DNA from 2 places in the Salinicola sp. RZ23 genome. Region 2 is predicted to be linked to the other one. Evidence: predicted binding sites of a transcription regulator. Region 2 holds the regulator's gene; the other holds the start of a gene.
What was found. Region 2 encodes sigma-54, which starts transcription at its own class of promoters, with help from an activator protein. Its sites were predicted from a motif close to TGGCACNNNNNTTGCTNT; they were not measured.
Positions count from the first base shown of each region.

Region 1: the regulator sigma-54 is predicted to act here: its motif matches at 3,203-3,220, upstream of glnL (nitrogen regulation protein NR(II)).

Region 1 covers NZ_PZJK01000008.1:30,358-37,917, forward strand. Annotated here, with positions in the region: gene DOM67_RS09260 (polysaccharide deacetylase family protein) at 1-415, opposite strand, end outside; gene glnA (glutamate--ammonia ligase) at 859-2,265, shown strand; gene DOM67_RS09270 (DUF4124 domain-containing protein) at 2,448-3,035, shown strand; gene glnL (nitrogen regulation protein NR(II)) at 3,259-4,302, shown strand; gene ntrC (nitrogen regulation protein NR(I)) at 4,439-5,848, shown strand; gene DOM67_RS09290 (alpha-glucosidase) at 6,117-7,560, shown strand, end outside.
Region 2 covers NZ_PZJK01000012.1:122,377-129,936, forward strand. Annotated here, with positions in the region: gene DOM67_RS12475 (ATP-binding cassette domain-containing protein) at 1-658, opposite strand, end outside; gene DOM67_RS12480 (KpsF/GutQ family sugar-phosphate isomerase) at 923-1,900, shown strand; gene lptC (LPS export ABC transporter periplasmic protein LptC) at 1,938-2,534, shown strand; gene lptA (lipopolysaccharide transport periplasmic protein LptA) at 2,531-3,061, shown strand; gene lptB (LPS export ABC transporter ATP-binding protein) at 3,093-3,818, shown strand; gene DOM67_RS12500 (RNA polymerase factor sigma-54) at 4,231-5,655, shown strand; gene raiA (ribosome-associated translation inhibitor RaiA) at 5,771-6,079, shown strand; gene DOM67_RS12510 (PTS sugar transporter subunit IIA) at 6,090-6,569, shown strand; gene rapZ (RNase adapter RapZ) at 6,577-7,491, shown strand; gene DOM67_RS12520 (HPr family phosphocarrier protein) at 7,478-7,560, shown strand, end outside.

The sequences.
Region 1 (7,560 bases), on a different contig from region 2:
CCTCGGCGATAAGCGCGCGGTCCGGCATCCACGGCTGGCGGACCGTCGGGTCGGGAAGAAAGACACTGGCGGGGAAGGCCAGGCGTTCGAGCAGCGGATGTACCCGCGTGGCGACGTCGCGCCAGCCACCGTCGATGGTGAGGGCAATGCGTGGCAACTGATCGTGATGGAGCTGCAGGGCGCTCTCGAGACTGACGATCTGGGCGCTCTCGGTAAGGGTGGCGATGAGGTTCGCCAGGCTCTCCGGGCCCAGACAGGTGTCGCGTCGATGCGGCAGGCGGGCTTCGTCCTCGCTGTCGAGCACGCGGTTGAGCGCCAGGATGGCGCTGCGCCCCCATAGCGGCTCACTCAGGCTGCGCCGCCAATGGCCGCGCAAGCGTTGTACCACGTCCTGTGGTCGATCCAGCCTGGGCATGTGTAGCCTTCCGTGATCAGGGAGCGACGGTGGCGGCGAAGGCGCCCTCTCTCCCCCAGTATCTCTGTCCTGCTCGCCGTGGAAAAGGGGCGGTGCGCAAACTTGCACCGTTAAAGGATGCTTCAATTTGGTGCATGTTGGCCTTTTGGCTGACCTTTTTGGTGCGCTGGCCCGCTCATGACGCACCAGAATGAACCTGAAGCCCTTTTTAGACGATTTTAGTGCATCGAGGATTTGGCAAAAAAAGACGCTATTACAGCGGGTTATTATGCTTGTATGCGTGTCTGCCTCATTTTGGCACATTACTTGCTCATGTTTCGTAACACGCTTTATCGATCCGCGGGCAGCGGTTGCACGCATGGGCAAGCGCCCGGGTCACATGCTAAAAAGCGGTGTTGGACATTCGCCAACGAATCGAGCCATGGCTCACAGTGGAGGACAACATGTCTGAGAAAACCCTCGCCCTTATCGAAGAACACGACGTCAAGTGGATCGATCTGCGCTTTACCGATACCAAGGGCAAGGAGCAGCACGTCACCATTCCGGCCAGCGCCGTCGACGCCGAGTTCTTTGAAGATGGTCAGATGTTCGACGGTTCTTCCATCGAAGGCTGGAAGGGCATCAACGAATCGGACATGATCCTGCGTCCGGAAGACGGTACCGGCTTCCTCGACCCGTTCACCGAAGACGCCACGCTGATCCTGCGCTGCGACATCATCGAGCCGGCCACCATGCAGGGCTACGAGCGTGATCCGCGCTCCATCGCCAAGCGCGCCGAAGCCTACCTGAACAGCACCGGTCTGGGCGACACCGCCTTCTTCGGCCCGGAGCCCGAGTTCTTCATCTTCGACGAGGTCCACTTCAAGTCCGACATCGAAGGCTCGATGTACAAGATCACCTCGGAAGAGGGTGCCTGGTCCACCGATCGCCAGATCGAAGGTGGCAACCTGGCGCACCGTCCGCGCGTCAAGGGCGGCTACTTCCCGGTGCCCCCGGTCGACAGCTTCCACGACATCCGTAGCGCCATGTGCAACACGCTGCAGGCGATCGGCCAGTCGGTCGAAGTGCACCACCACGAGGTCGCCAACGCCGGCCAGAACGAGATCGGCGTCAAGTTCAACACCCTGGTGAAGAAGGCCGACGAAGTTCAGGAACTGAAGTACGTGGTCCACAACGTGGCGCACGCCTACGGCAAGACCGCGACCTTCATGCCCAAGCCGCTGGTCGGTGACAACGGCTCCGGGATGCACGTCCACCAGTCGTTCTGGAAAGATGGTCAGAACCAGTTCGCGGGTGACGAATACGCCGGCCTGTCCGAGATGGCGCTCTACTACATCGGCGGCATCATCAAGCACGCGCGTGCCCTGAACGCCTTCACCAACGCCTCGACCAACTCCTACAAGCGTCTGGTGCCGGGTTTCGAAGCGCCGGTCATGCTCGCCTACAGCGCGCGTAACCGTTCCGCCTCGATCCGTATTCCGTACACCTCGAACCCGAAGGCCAAGCGTGTCGAGACGCGTTTCCCTGACCCGACCGCCAACCCGTACCTGGCGTTCTCGGCGATGCTGATGGCCGGCATCGACGGCATCAAGAACAAGATCCATCCTGGCGATGCCATGGACAAGAACCTCTATGACCTGCCGCCGGAAGAGGGCAAGAAGGTTCCGACCGTCGCCAGCAGCCTGGATCAGGCTCTGGAAGCGCTGGACAAGGATCGCGCCTTCCTGACCGAAGGTGGCGTCTTCACCGACTCCATGATCGATGCCTACATCGAGCTGAAGGGCGAAGATGTCGAGCGTCTGCGCATGACCACGCACCCGGTCGAGTTCGAGCTCTACTACAGCCTGTAAACGACGGCCAGTGAGCGAAGATCCGTGAACGATAGCGTTCGCGCTCGACGACAAGCCCCACTTCGGTGGGGCTTTTTCGTCTGCGGCCGATAGAGAGCGGAAACGGCAAGCGGAGAGGCACTCTGATGGGTAGCGACAGGCAGCGTGGGACTCGGCGCGGGTGGCGCCGCCGCGGACGGTTCATGGCAGGAGCGCTGGTGGGCGTCATGACCGCCGCCGGGGTGACGGGCGCGGCGCTGGCGTCGCCGGTCTACCGGCATATCGATGCCCAGGGCAACGTGGTCTACAGCGACCGCCCGAGCGGCGGCCAGCGGGTCGAGCTGGCGCCGATCAGCGTGGTCGACCCGCAGGAACCGGCCGAGGGCGCCGCGGGGGCGGCAGTGACACCGCGCAAGACGCCGGCGTCCGAGGCGGCAGCGGCCTACTCACGCTTCGAGATCTTGAGCCCCGCCGACGGCACGACCCTGCCCACCGGGCGTGCCGGTGACGTCCAGGTGCGCCTGGCGATCCAGCCGCCGCTGGCCTCCTCCGATCGGGTACAGCTGCGCGTCGACGGCGAGGTGCGCCAGTCGCCGATGCGTACCCAGGTATTCGCGGTGAGCGGCCTGGACCGCGGCGAGCACCAGCTACTGGCGGAGATCGTCGACGATCAGGGCACGGTGCAGCTGGCCACGCCGCCGGTCACGCTCTACGTCCAGCGCGCCAGCGTGAATCTGCCCGCCAACCCGAATCGGCCAGCTCGCCCGAATCGCGCCGACGGCTCGAATTGAGCCGCTCATCCGACTCGAACGATGCGTGGGCATCGGTCTGTCAGCGGGAAGCGAGCCAATGAGAAGGGCCTGCGGCAGGGTGTCGTTCCGTGCCGGGTGCGCCATTTTGGTGCATCCGCGATAGGATAGCGCAGCGCCCAGGCCGCCAAAGCCCGGCGGTGTGGAGGTGGCGCGGTTCTTGCACTGCTTCAGGACATGGCGGATCACCACGATGGAACGACGTATGTATCAACGCTTGCTGGAACATCTGACGACTGCGGTCGTGCTGCTCGACGAGCGGCTCCAGGTGCGCTGGCTCAATCCCGCCGCCGAAGCGCTGCTGGCGGCCAGCCGGCCACGGGTGGTGGGGCATTGGCTGGAGTGCCTGGAGGGCGAGTCCGGGCGCGTGCGCGAGGTGTTGAGCAAGGCGATGCACGAGTTCCACCCTTACACCCAGCGCGAGGCGTCGCTGTCGCTGCCCGGCGGCGAGACGATCACCGTCGACTTCACCGCGACCCCGATCACCAGCCGCGAGCTGCTGGTTGAGATCGAGCCGCGCGACCGGTTGCTGCGCATCTCCCGCGAAGAGGCGCTGATCGCGCGTCAGGAAACGGTCAAGGTGCTGACCCGCGGGCTGGCCCACGAGGTCAAGAATCCGCTGGGGGGCATTCGCGGGGCGGCCCAGCTGCTGGAGCGCGACCTGCCCGACCCGCAGTTGACCGAGTTCACCCGCATCATCGTCGAGGAGGTCGACCGCCTGCGCGATCTGGTCGATCGCATGCTCGGCCCCAACACCCTGGTGCGGCACGAGTCGCTCAACGTGCACAAGGTGCTGGAGCGGGTGCGCGCACTGCTGGAAGCGGAGCATCCCCGGCTCGCCTTCGAGCGCGACTACGACCCCAGCGTGCCGGACCTGATCGGCGACGAAGCGCAGCTGATCCAGGCCACGCTCAACGTCGCGCGCAATGCGGTCCAGGCGATGACCGAGCACGCCACCCCGGAGCCGCGGCTGCTGCTGCGTACCCGGGTGCGGCGCCAGTTCACCCTGGGTGCGGAGCGTCATCGCCTGGTGTGCGAGATGGCGATTATCGACAACGGCCCGGGGATTCCTGCGCCGATCCGCGAGACGCTGTTCTTTCCCATGGTCTCCGGACGCGCCGAGGGCAGCGGCCTCGGGCTCTCCATTGCGCAGTCGATCCTGCACCAGCACCAGGGCCTGATCGAGTGCGAATCGCGCCCCGGGGCCACCGAGTTCCGTCTGCTGATTCCGTTCGAGGCGCCGGCTTGAGCGTCTCTCGCCATCCCCGCGGGCGCGCAAGGACGCGCCCTGCCGCAGCCGCTACGAGTGCGATTCATTCCGTCGCCACGAGCGAGATTCATCCCCTCGTCGCGAGCGCGACTCATCTTAGTGCAGGAGGAGTGTCATGACCGATGTCGCCCGTATCGTGATCGTCGACGACGATCGTGCCATCCGCTGGGTCCTGGAGCGGGCGCTGGCGCAGCCGGATCTGGAAGTGAAATCCTTCGACCGTGCCGATGCCGCGCTGGAGGCGATCGAGCGCCAGGCACCGGAGGTGCTGCTGACCGATATCCGCATGCCGGGGCTAGACGGGCTCGACCTGATGGCCAAGGTGCGCGAGATGCACCCGGACCTGCCGGTGATCGTGATGACCGCGCACTCGGATCTCGACAGTGCGGTGGCCTCCTACCAGGGTGGGGCCTTCGAGTATCTGCCCAAGCCGTTCGATGTCGACGACGCCCTGGCGCTGGTGCGCCGCGGCGTCGCCCACGCCCGTGAGCGGCGCTCGCCGGCGGCGCTGCCGGAGGGGCTCTCGGCGGAGATCATCGGTGAGGCGCCGGCAATGCAGGAGGTGTTTCGCGCCATCGGCCGGCTGTCGCAGTCGCATATCACGGTGCTGATCAACGGCGAATCGGGGACCGGCAAGGAGCGGGTCGCCCAGGCGCTGCACCAGCACAGCCCGCGCCGCGGGCAGCCGTTCATCGCCCTCAACATGGCGGCTATCCCCAAGGATCTGATGGAGTCGGAGCTGTTCGGCCACGAGAAGGGCGCCTTCACCGGGGCCACCTCCCAGCGTCGCGGACGCTTCGAACAAGCCGACGGTGGCACCCTGTTCCTCGACGAGATCGGCGATATGCCGGCCGACACCCAGACGCGGCTGCTGCGGGTGCTCGCCGACGGCGAGTTCTATCGGGTCGGTGGGCACACCCCGGTCAAGGTCGACGTGCGGATCATCGCCGCAACCCACCAGAATCTGGAGACACTGGTCGCCGACGGGCGCTTCCGCGAGGATCTGTTCCACCGCCTCAACGTGATCCGTGTGCACCTGCCGCGGCTCGCCGAGCGGCGCGAGGACATCCCGCGGCTGGCCCAGCACTTTCTCGCCGAGGCGGCCAAGGAGCTCGCCACCGAGCCCAAGGTGCTGACCCAGGAAGCGACCTCCCATCTCACCCGGCTACCCTGGCCGGGGAATGTGCGCCAGCTCGAGAATACCTGCCGCTGGCTCACGGTGATGGCCTCGGGACGCGAGGTGCTGGTCGACGATCTGCCGCTGGAGCTGCGCGATCTCGAAGGTCTGGAAGCCCCCAGCGGCGACTGGCGCGCGGCCTTCCGCGAATGGGCGGATCGCGCCCTGGCGGCGGGTCACACCCACCTGCTCGAGGAGGCGGTGCCGGATTTCGAGCGCATCCTGATCGAGACCGCGCTCAAGCACACCGGCGGGCGCAAGGGCGAAGCCGCCGAGCTGCTGGGGTGGGGGCGCAACACCCTGACGCGCAAGTTGAAGGTGCTGTTGCCGGCGCTGGCGGACGACTGAAGCCCGGAGTTCGTGCCGCTTGTCAGAGTTCACGAGCGCATCCTGATCGAGACCGCGCTCGAGCACACCGGCGCGTGCTCTCCACAAGATCGGCGAAGCCGCCGAGCTGCTGGGGTGGGGGCGCAACACCCTGACGCGCAAGTTGAAAGTGCTGTTGCCGGCGTTGGCGGACGACTGAAACCGAATTTAACCTCGATCAGAAAAGCGGCTAGTCTGACACGACGCCCGGTGCCGAGGCCGGGCGTGAATCCATCACCCAGGGGATGTCATGAGCGAGAACACCGCCTGGTGGCGTGGCAGCGTCATCTATCAGATCTATCCGCGCAGCTTCATGGATGCGCGTGGCGACGGGGTCGGCGATCTGCCGGGTATCACCTCGAAGCTCGACTACGTTGCCGAGCTGGGGGTCGATGCGATCTGGATTTCGCCGTTCTTTCCCTCGCCGATGAAGGACTTCGGCTACGACATCACCGACTACCGCGGCGTCGATCCGATGTTCGGCTCCTTCCACGATTTCCAGATGCTGCTCGAACGCGCCCACGAGCTGGGGCTCAAGGTGATCATCGATCTGGTGTTGAGCCACACCTCCGATCAGCACCACTGGTTCGTGCAGAGCCGCAGCTCGCGCGACAATCAGAAGGCCGACTGGTACGTCTGGGCCGACCCCAAGGCCGACGGTACACCGCCCAACAACTGGTTGTCGTTCTTCACCGGCAGCGCCTGGACCTTCGACAGCCGGCGGCGCCAGTACTATCTGCACAACTTCCTGTCGTGCCAGCCAGATCTCAATTTTCACAATCCGGCGGTGCGCCGGGCGCAGCTCGACAACGCGCGCTTCTGGCTCGACATGGGGGTCGACGGCTTTCGTCTCGACACCTCCAATTTCTATTTTCACAGCCAGGGGCTCGAGAACAATCCGGCGCTGGGTAGTGGCGAGCTCAAGACACCCAGCGTGCCGGCGTCCAACCCCTACGCGATGCAGCGCCACCAGTTCGATATCAGCCAGCCCGAGAACCTCGGTTTCCTGCACGAGCTGCGTACGCTGATGGAGGAGTACCCCGGCACTACCACAGTGGGCGAGATCTCCGATGATCGCCCGCTGGAACGGATGGTGGAGTACACCACCGGTAGCGATCGCCTGCACATGGCCTACACCTTCGATCTGTTCGATGCGCGCTTCGAGGCCAAGCAGCTACGCGATGTGATCGAGCACTTCCAGTACTACGCCGTCGATGCCTGGCCGTGCTGGGCGCTCTCCAACCATGACGTGATGCGGGTGGTCTCGCGCTGGACCGATCACGAGCATCTGGAGCAGCACGGGCCACTGGTGGCGAAACTCGCCACGGTGATGCTCTGTTCGCTCTACGGCAGCGTATGTCTTTATCAGGGTGAGGAGCTGGGGCTGCCCGAGGCCGACGTGCCCTACGAGCGGCTGGTCGATCCCTACGGCCTGGCGCTGTGGCCGGAGTACAAGGGGCGCGATGGCTGCCGCACGCCGATGCCGTGGAGCGAGGGCGATCGTGGTGGCTTCTCCAGCGTCGAGCCGTGGCTGCCGGTGGATGTCCACCACCGGCGCCTGTGCGTGGATCGTCAGCTGGCCAGTACCGATAGCACCCTGAACGTGACCCGCGCCTTTCTGCACTGGCGCAAGGCGCAGTCGGCGATGGTCGACGGCACCTTGATTCTCTCCGACTTCGATGACGAGCTGCTGG
Region 2 (7,560 bases):
TGCCGTCGGCGATGATATAGACGTAGTCGGCGATGGAGAGCGTCTCCTTGATGTCGTGGGAGACCACGATCGCGGTCAGCCCCAGCGCCTGATTGACCTTCTTGATCAGCTGCACCAGAACACCCATCGAGATCGGGTCCTGGCCCACGAAAGGCTCGTCGTAGAGCACCAGGTCCGGGTCCAGCGCCACCGCCCGCGCCAGCGCCACACGCCGCGCCATGCCACCGGAGAGTTCCGACGGCATCAGATGGCGCGCACCGCGCAGCCCCACCGCCTGCAGCTTCATCAACACGATGTCGCGAATCATGGCGTTGGGCAGCTCGGTGTGCACGCGCAGCGGGAAAGCCACGTTCTCGAACACGTCCAGATCGGAGAACAGCGCGCCGCTCTGGAACAGCATGCCCATACGCCGACGCAGCTTGAACAGCGAGCGCCGCGGCAGCTCGTGCACATCCTGCCCCCCGATCAGCACCTGACCGCGGTCAGGGGTCAACTGCCCGCCGATCAGCTTGAGCAGGGTCGTCTTGCCGGTGCCACTCGGCCCCATGATGGCGGTTATCTTGCCGAGCGGAATCTGCAGATCGACGCCGCGAAACACCTCGGTGTTACCGCGGGCGAAATGCAGATCCTTGACCTCGACCATAATCGGGTCATTCATGCACCCTCCACCACTCTGGTTCGAAAGATTATCGAACATTGTATCCTAACCTGGCGGAGCGCAGCCAGCCATGAGCATGCTCATCGTCAGGCGCGATCTTGCCCCGCCGCGGCAGCGAGTGCCCAAAGTGCAGGCGATCAACGGTATACTGACTAAACCCTAGCGTGTCCGCGCCCGGACGCCACCCGATGCCCGCGCGGCAGCCGAGGCTTCGCTCCCGCCCCGGCCACTCACCGTGACACAGCAGAATCACAGAGCAGGACCATGATCCACGACGCCACCTTCGACTTCCGCGCCAGCGCCCGGCGCACCCTCACCCTCGAGCAGCAGGCCCTGAACGAGCTGATCGACAAGCTCGATGTCAGCTTCGACCACGCCTGTCGCACGCTGCTCGAGTGCCGCGGTCGGATCATCGTCACCGGTATGGGCAAGTCCGGGCATATTGCGCGAAAGATGGCGGCCACCTTTGCCAGCACCGGCTCGCCGGCCTTCTATCTGCACCCCGGCGAGGCCAGTCACGGCGATCTGGGCATGGTGACCGAGGGTGACGTGGTGATCGCCCTCTCCAACTCCGGCGAGACCCAGGAGATCACTGGCCTGATCGCACTGTTCAAGCGCCTGGGCGCACCGCTGATCAGCCTCACCGGCCGCCCCCACTCGACCCTGGCGCGCTACAGCGACGTGCATATCGATGCGGGCGTCTCGCGCGAGGCCTGCCCGCACGACCTCGCCCCCACCTCGTCGACCACCGCAGCCCTGGCGATGGGCGACGCCCTGGCTCTGGCCCTGCTCGAAGCGCGCGGCTTCAGCCCCGAGGATTTCGCCCTCTCGCACCCCGGTGGCACCCTGGGCAAGCGGCTGCTGCTGCGCGTCAGCGATCTGATGCATGGCGGCGAGCGACTGCCTTGCGTGCCCGCCGGCAGCCCCCTGCGCGTGGCCCTGCTGGAGATGACGCGCAAGGGCATGGGCTTCACCTGCGTGGTGGATGAACATCAGCGCCTGGTCGGTGTCTACACCGACGGCGACCTGCGCCGCACGCTGGACCAGCGTGGCGATTTCGACCTGCTCAAGGTCGATGACGTCATGACCCGCGGCGGCAAGACGGCAGCCCCGGACATGCTCGCCGCCGAGGCGGTGCGCATCATGGAGGACAACATGATCACCGCACTGGCGGTGGTCGAGGCGGGATGCCCGATCGGCGCCCTGCACATGCACGACCTGCTGCGCAGCGGCGTGATCTGAGATGGCCGCTGCTAACCCCGATGCCGAAGGAGATCGCGTGACAGCCACGCCACGAACTCGCTCCCCCTGGTGGCGCCGCCTCGGTCTGCTGGCCCTGCTGCTGGCCCTCGGTGGCGGGCTCGCCTATCTCGACCAGCGCAACGAGCGCGCCCCGGCACCGGCGCCCAGCGATCCCGCCGGCGAGCCGGACTATTTTCTCGAAGATGCGCGGATGACGCGCTTCGACGAGCAGGGCCGCGCCTATCAGCGCCTCGATACGCCCCGCATGGTGCACACCCCGGCCGACGACGTGATCCGGGCCGAGAAGCCCCACGGCTATCTGATCGACGACGATCAGCGTGAGTGGCAGATCACCGGCGACCAGGGCCGGCTGGCCGATAACGGCAACCTGCTCACCCTCGAGGGCAACGCACGCCTGGTGCAGCCGACCAAGGCCTGGAGCCTGGAGACCCAGACCCTCCACTACGACAACCGCAGCGCGCACGCCTGGAGTGACACCTCCTCCGTCTTGCGTCAGCATAACCAGACCATGCGTGGCGATCGCTTCGACGCCTGGATCAACCAGAACCGCATGCGTCTGACCGATAACGTGCAGGGCCGCCTGCCACAGCAATCTGAGGATCAAGGATCATGAGGCGAGAACTCGGCCAACTGCTGGTCTTGACCGCACTGGGACTCTCCAGCCTGCCTGCCCTGGCGCTGGAGAGCGACGCCTCGGCGCCGATCGAGATCGCCGCCGACCAGCTCGAACTCGACGATCGCCAAGGCACCGCCGTCTATACCGGCAAGGTCGACATGCAGCAGGGCAGCATGCAGCTCAAGGCCGCTCGAGTGGAGATCAAGCGCGGCAAGAATGGCGAAGTCAGCCTGGTGACCGCTACCGGTGGCGGTGGCGAGCGCGCCTATCTGGAGCAGAAGCCCGCCCCCGACGAAGCCCTGGTCAAGGGCTGGGGCGACAAGATCATCTACCACGCCGCCGAGCGCCGGGTCGAGCTGATCGGTCACGCCGAACTGCACCAGGCACGCGACACCTTCGATGGCGCCTACGTCGAGTACTATCTCAACTCGCGCAGGGTCAACGCGCGCTCCAGCACCAGTGGCGACGGCAGCGGCGACGGCCGCGTGCGCATGACGCTCACGCCGCGCCAGCAGACGCAGTGACGCACCCTTTCGCGAGGCAAGGAATCCAGCGATGAAAACGCTAACGGCCGCCAATCTGGCCAAGAGCTACAAGGGGCGTCGAGTCGTCCACGACTTCAGCCTGACCCTGCGCCAGGGCAGCATCGTCGGCCTGCTCGGCCCCAACGGCGCGGGCAAGACCACCTCCTTCTACATGATCGTGGGGCTGGTCAAGTCCGACGCCGGCAGCGTGCACATCGACGATCGCGACCTGAGCCGCGCGCCGATGCACGAGCGCGCCCGCGCCGGCATCGGCTACCTGCCGCAGGAGGCCTCGATCTTCCGCAAGCTCAGCGTCGCCGACAACATCATGGCCATTCTGGAGACGCGCCGGGATCTCGACCGCGCCGGGCGCCGCGACCGCCTGGAGCAGCTGCTGGGCGATTTCCACGTCGACCATATCCGCGACAACCTGGGCATGTCGCTCTCCGGTGGCGAGCGGCGGCGGGTGGAGATTGCCCGGGCACTGGCCACCGAGCCCGCCTTCGTGCTGCTCGACGAACCCTTCGCCGGGGTCGATCCGATCTCGGTGGGCGATATCAAGAACATCATCCGCCAGCTGCGGGATCGTGAGATCGGCGTGCTGATCACCGACCACAACGTGCGCGAGACACTGGATATCTGCGACAACGCCTACATCGTCGGCGATGGACAGATCATCGCCGAGGGGCGCCCGGAGGCAATCCTCGACAATCAGCGCGTGCGCGATGTCTATCTGGGGCACGAGTTCCGACTCTAGACTCGAGACGCAAACTACCTGCGCTCGACAATTCGGCGTTAAAAATCGGCGGGATCGCCAGCCCGAGGTCGGCGCCCCCGTCAAAATGCTCATTTACACCCCGTAAACTGGAGCGCCAGACCGGTCCGTTTTCGCCGATTTTTGCCTTAGCTACGCGCCCCGGTATGGCCTTCGCTCGCCGACTTTGCGTACAAAGTCCAGCGTCGCGCCAAGGCCCTTCCGCCTCCCCAGCCCACTGCGTCACTCGCGGCGGGCGGCGCACCTCTCAAAGCCTCTGCACACCCAAGCCGAACGCACCGTGGCATATTTCTTGCATAAAGTTAGCGCTCAAAGCGTTGCATCCCACCGGGGCAGTCAGTAACGTAGGGTTAACCTATCGACGGCCACCGCGGCCCTTTCCCGTGTCCATGCCATGTCCATGAAACCTTCACTTCAACTGCGTGTCGGCGCCCAGCTGACAATGACGCCACAGCTGCAGCAGGCGATCCAGCTGCTGCAGCTGTCGACGCTCGATCTGCGCCAGGAGATCCAGCAGGCGCTCGAGGCCAACCCCATGCTCGAGCTGGACGAAGAGTATGCCGAGCAGGCGGCCAGCGAGACGCCCGAGGAGGAGTGGGCCAGCGATATTCCCGAAGAGCTCGCCCTCGACAGCGAGTGGAGCGACACCTATCAGGACATCGCCGCCAGCGCCGCCCCGGCCGGCGCCGACGAGTGGCCGGACCTGGAGCGCAACGCCGCCGGCACCACGCTCCACGACCATCTCGCCTGGCAGCTCGCCATGGGCGATTTCGATCCCCGCGAACGGCTCATCGGCGACTACCTGATCGACGCCATCAACGCCAACGGCTATCTCGAGGGCACCCTCGACGAGCTCACCGCGGGGCTGCGCGAGCAGCATTCGGAGCCGTGCACCAGCGCCGACCTCGAGCGCGTACTGCTGCGGCTGCAGCAGTTCGACCCCACCGGCGTGGGCGCCCGCGATCTGCGCGAATGCCTGCTGCTGCAGCTCGGCGCGCTGCCCGGCGATACCCCACTGCTGCCCCAGGCCAAGCGCCTGGTGCGCCAGTTCCTGGAGGCGCTGGCCGGCGACGACCGGCGCCAGCTCAAGCGCCGCCTGCGCCTCGACGACGACGAGCTCGACCGCGTCATCGCCACCATCCGCACCCTCGACCCGCGCCCCGGCCAGGCCTTCGACCACAGCCAGCAGGACTATGTGATCCCGGATCTGGTGGCACGCCTGACCCGCGATGGCTGGCGCATCGAGCTCAACGCCGAGGCGCTGCCGCGGCTGCGCATCCAGCCCGACTACGCCGCGCTGATCCGGCGCGCCGACAAGAGCGACGACAACACCTTTCTGCGCCAGCACCTGCAGGAGGCGCGCTGGCTGATGAAGAGCCTCTCCAGCCGCAACGACACCCTGTTGCGGGTGGGGCGCGAGATCATGGCGCGCCAGGTCGACTTCCTCGAGCGCGGCGAAGAGGCGATGAAGCCGCTGATCCTGGCCGACATCGCCACCAGCGTCGACATGCACGAATCCACCATCTCGCGGGTGACCACGCAGAAGTTCATCCACACGCCGCGCGGGGTGTTCGAACTCAAGTACTTCTTTTCCAGTCAGGTGGGGCAACGCGGCGAGAGCGACAGCGTCTCCAGCACCGCGATTCGGGCACGCCTGAAGAAGCTGATCGGCGAGGAGTCACCGCGCAAGCCGCTCTCCGACAGCAAGCTGGTGGAGCTGCTGGCGCAGGCCGACATCAGCGTCGCCCGGCGCACCGTGGCCAAGTACCGCGAGGCCATGGGCATCCCCGCCTCGAGCGAACGTAAGCGACTGTCTTGATTGGACTTTTAGAATTCACGCGAGCGCATGGCGATCAATCGTCCGCGATCCCTTTGCAGCGCGGAGAAAAGGGTTACAATCAGAGGTGCCACATAAGCCGCAACAGGAGCGCGCCATGCAAGTGAACGTCACCGGCCACCATGTCGAACTGACCGACGCCCTGCGGGACTACGTCGACGAGAAACTCGCACGTCTGGAGCGCCACTACGACAACATCACCAACGTTCAGGTGACGTTGAGCATCGAGAAAGAGCGTCAGCAAGCGGCCTGCACGCTACACGCAGCGGGCGGCGACATTCATGCCGAAGCCAGCGATATCGACATGTATGCCGCGATCGACGCCCTGACCGACAAGCTGGACCGCCAGCTGGTCAAACACAAAGAGAAGGCACAGGCCCGCGCGCAAGGCGCAGGCGCCCGCTAATTCCCCGATGATCACTCTGGAAACCATCCTGCCCCCCGAACGCACCCTCTACGGTGTGACGGGGGGCAGCAAAAAGCGTCTGCTGGAATTCTTCAGCACCTTCATCGCCCAGAATACGCCCAGCCTGGACAGTCAGGAGGTGTTCAGCCGCCTGATCGGACGCGAGCGGCTGGGCAGCACCGGCATCGGCAACGGGGTCGCCATCCCGCACGCCCGCAGCCCGCACTGCAAGACGCCGTTGGCTGGCTTCATGCGCCTCGAGGATGCCATCGACTTCGATGCCATCGATGGCGAGCCGGTGGATCTGGTGTTCGTGCTGCTGGTGCCGGAGGAGGCCGACGACGCCCACCTTTCGCTGCTGGCCGAGGTCGCCGGCATCATGAATCAGGGCAGCGTGCGCCAGAAGCTGCGCCAGGCCGGCTCGCAGCACGCGCTCCACGACACGCTGATCGACGCCATTCGCCATCATCAGGACAGCGAAGACGGATAGAGACTGCATGCGACTCGTCATCATCAGTGGCCGCTCGGGGTCGGGAAAATCCATTGCGCTGCAGGCGCTGGAAGATCTCGGCTACTACGCCATCGACAACCTGCCGACCAATCTGCTGGCGCCGCTGATCGACGAGCTCAGGGCCGCACCGCCGTCGCGGCCCAATGTGGCGGTGAGCATCGATGCGCGTAACCTGCCGGAGGCGCTGGAGCGCTTCCCGGTGCTGCTCGAAGGTGTGCGCGAGCGCGGCATCGACACCCAGGTGATCTACCTCACCGCCGACGCCAAGGTGCTGCTCGAACGCTACTCCGCCACCCGTCGTCGCCATCCGCTGACCCGCGGCAACGACATGACGCTGGCCGAGGCGATCGACAACGAGCAGGGCTATCTGGCGCCGATCCGCCGGGTCGCCGATCTGGTGATCGATACCCGCGGTCTCTCGGTCCACGACCTGCGTGCCCGCATCAGCGAACAGGTCGCGCGTCACAGCGGCGGCCGCCTCACGCTCACCTTCGAATCGTTCGGCTTCAAGCGCGGCGTACCGCTGGATGCCGACATGGTGTTCGACGTGCGCTGCCTGCCCAACCCGTTCTGGGACCCGAACCTGCGTGCTTTCGACGGCCGCGACGGCGAGATCGTCACCTTTCTCGAGCAGTACCCCGACGTGCACGCCATGGCCGGCGATATCCATGCCTGGCTGATCCGCTGGCTGCCGGCCTACCTGGCCAGCCACCGCAGCTACCTCACCGTCGCGGTGGGCTGCACCGGCGGTCATCACCGCTCGGTCTACCTGATCGAGCGCCTGGCGCACCACTTCCGTCACGACGACGTCGATATCCGTCTACGCCATCGCGAACTCGGGGTGCACACCGCCCTCTCCGATGACATGCCTGCCGAGCGGGGTGGCAATGCCGACGCGTGAACTGCGCCTGACCAACCGCCGCGGCCTGCACGCCCGGGCCGCGACCAAGCTGGTGCAGTGCTGTCAGCC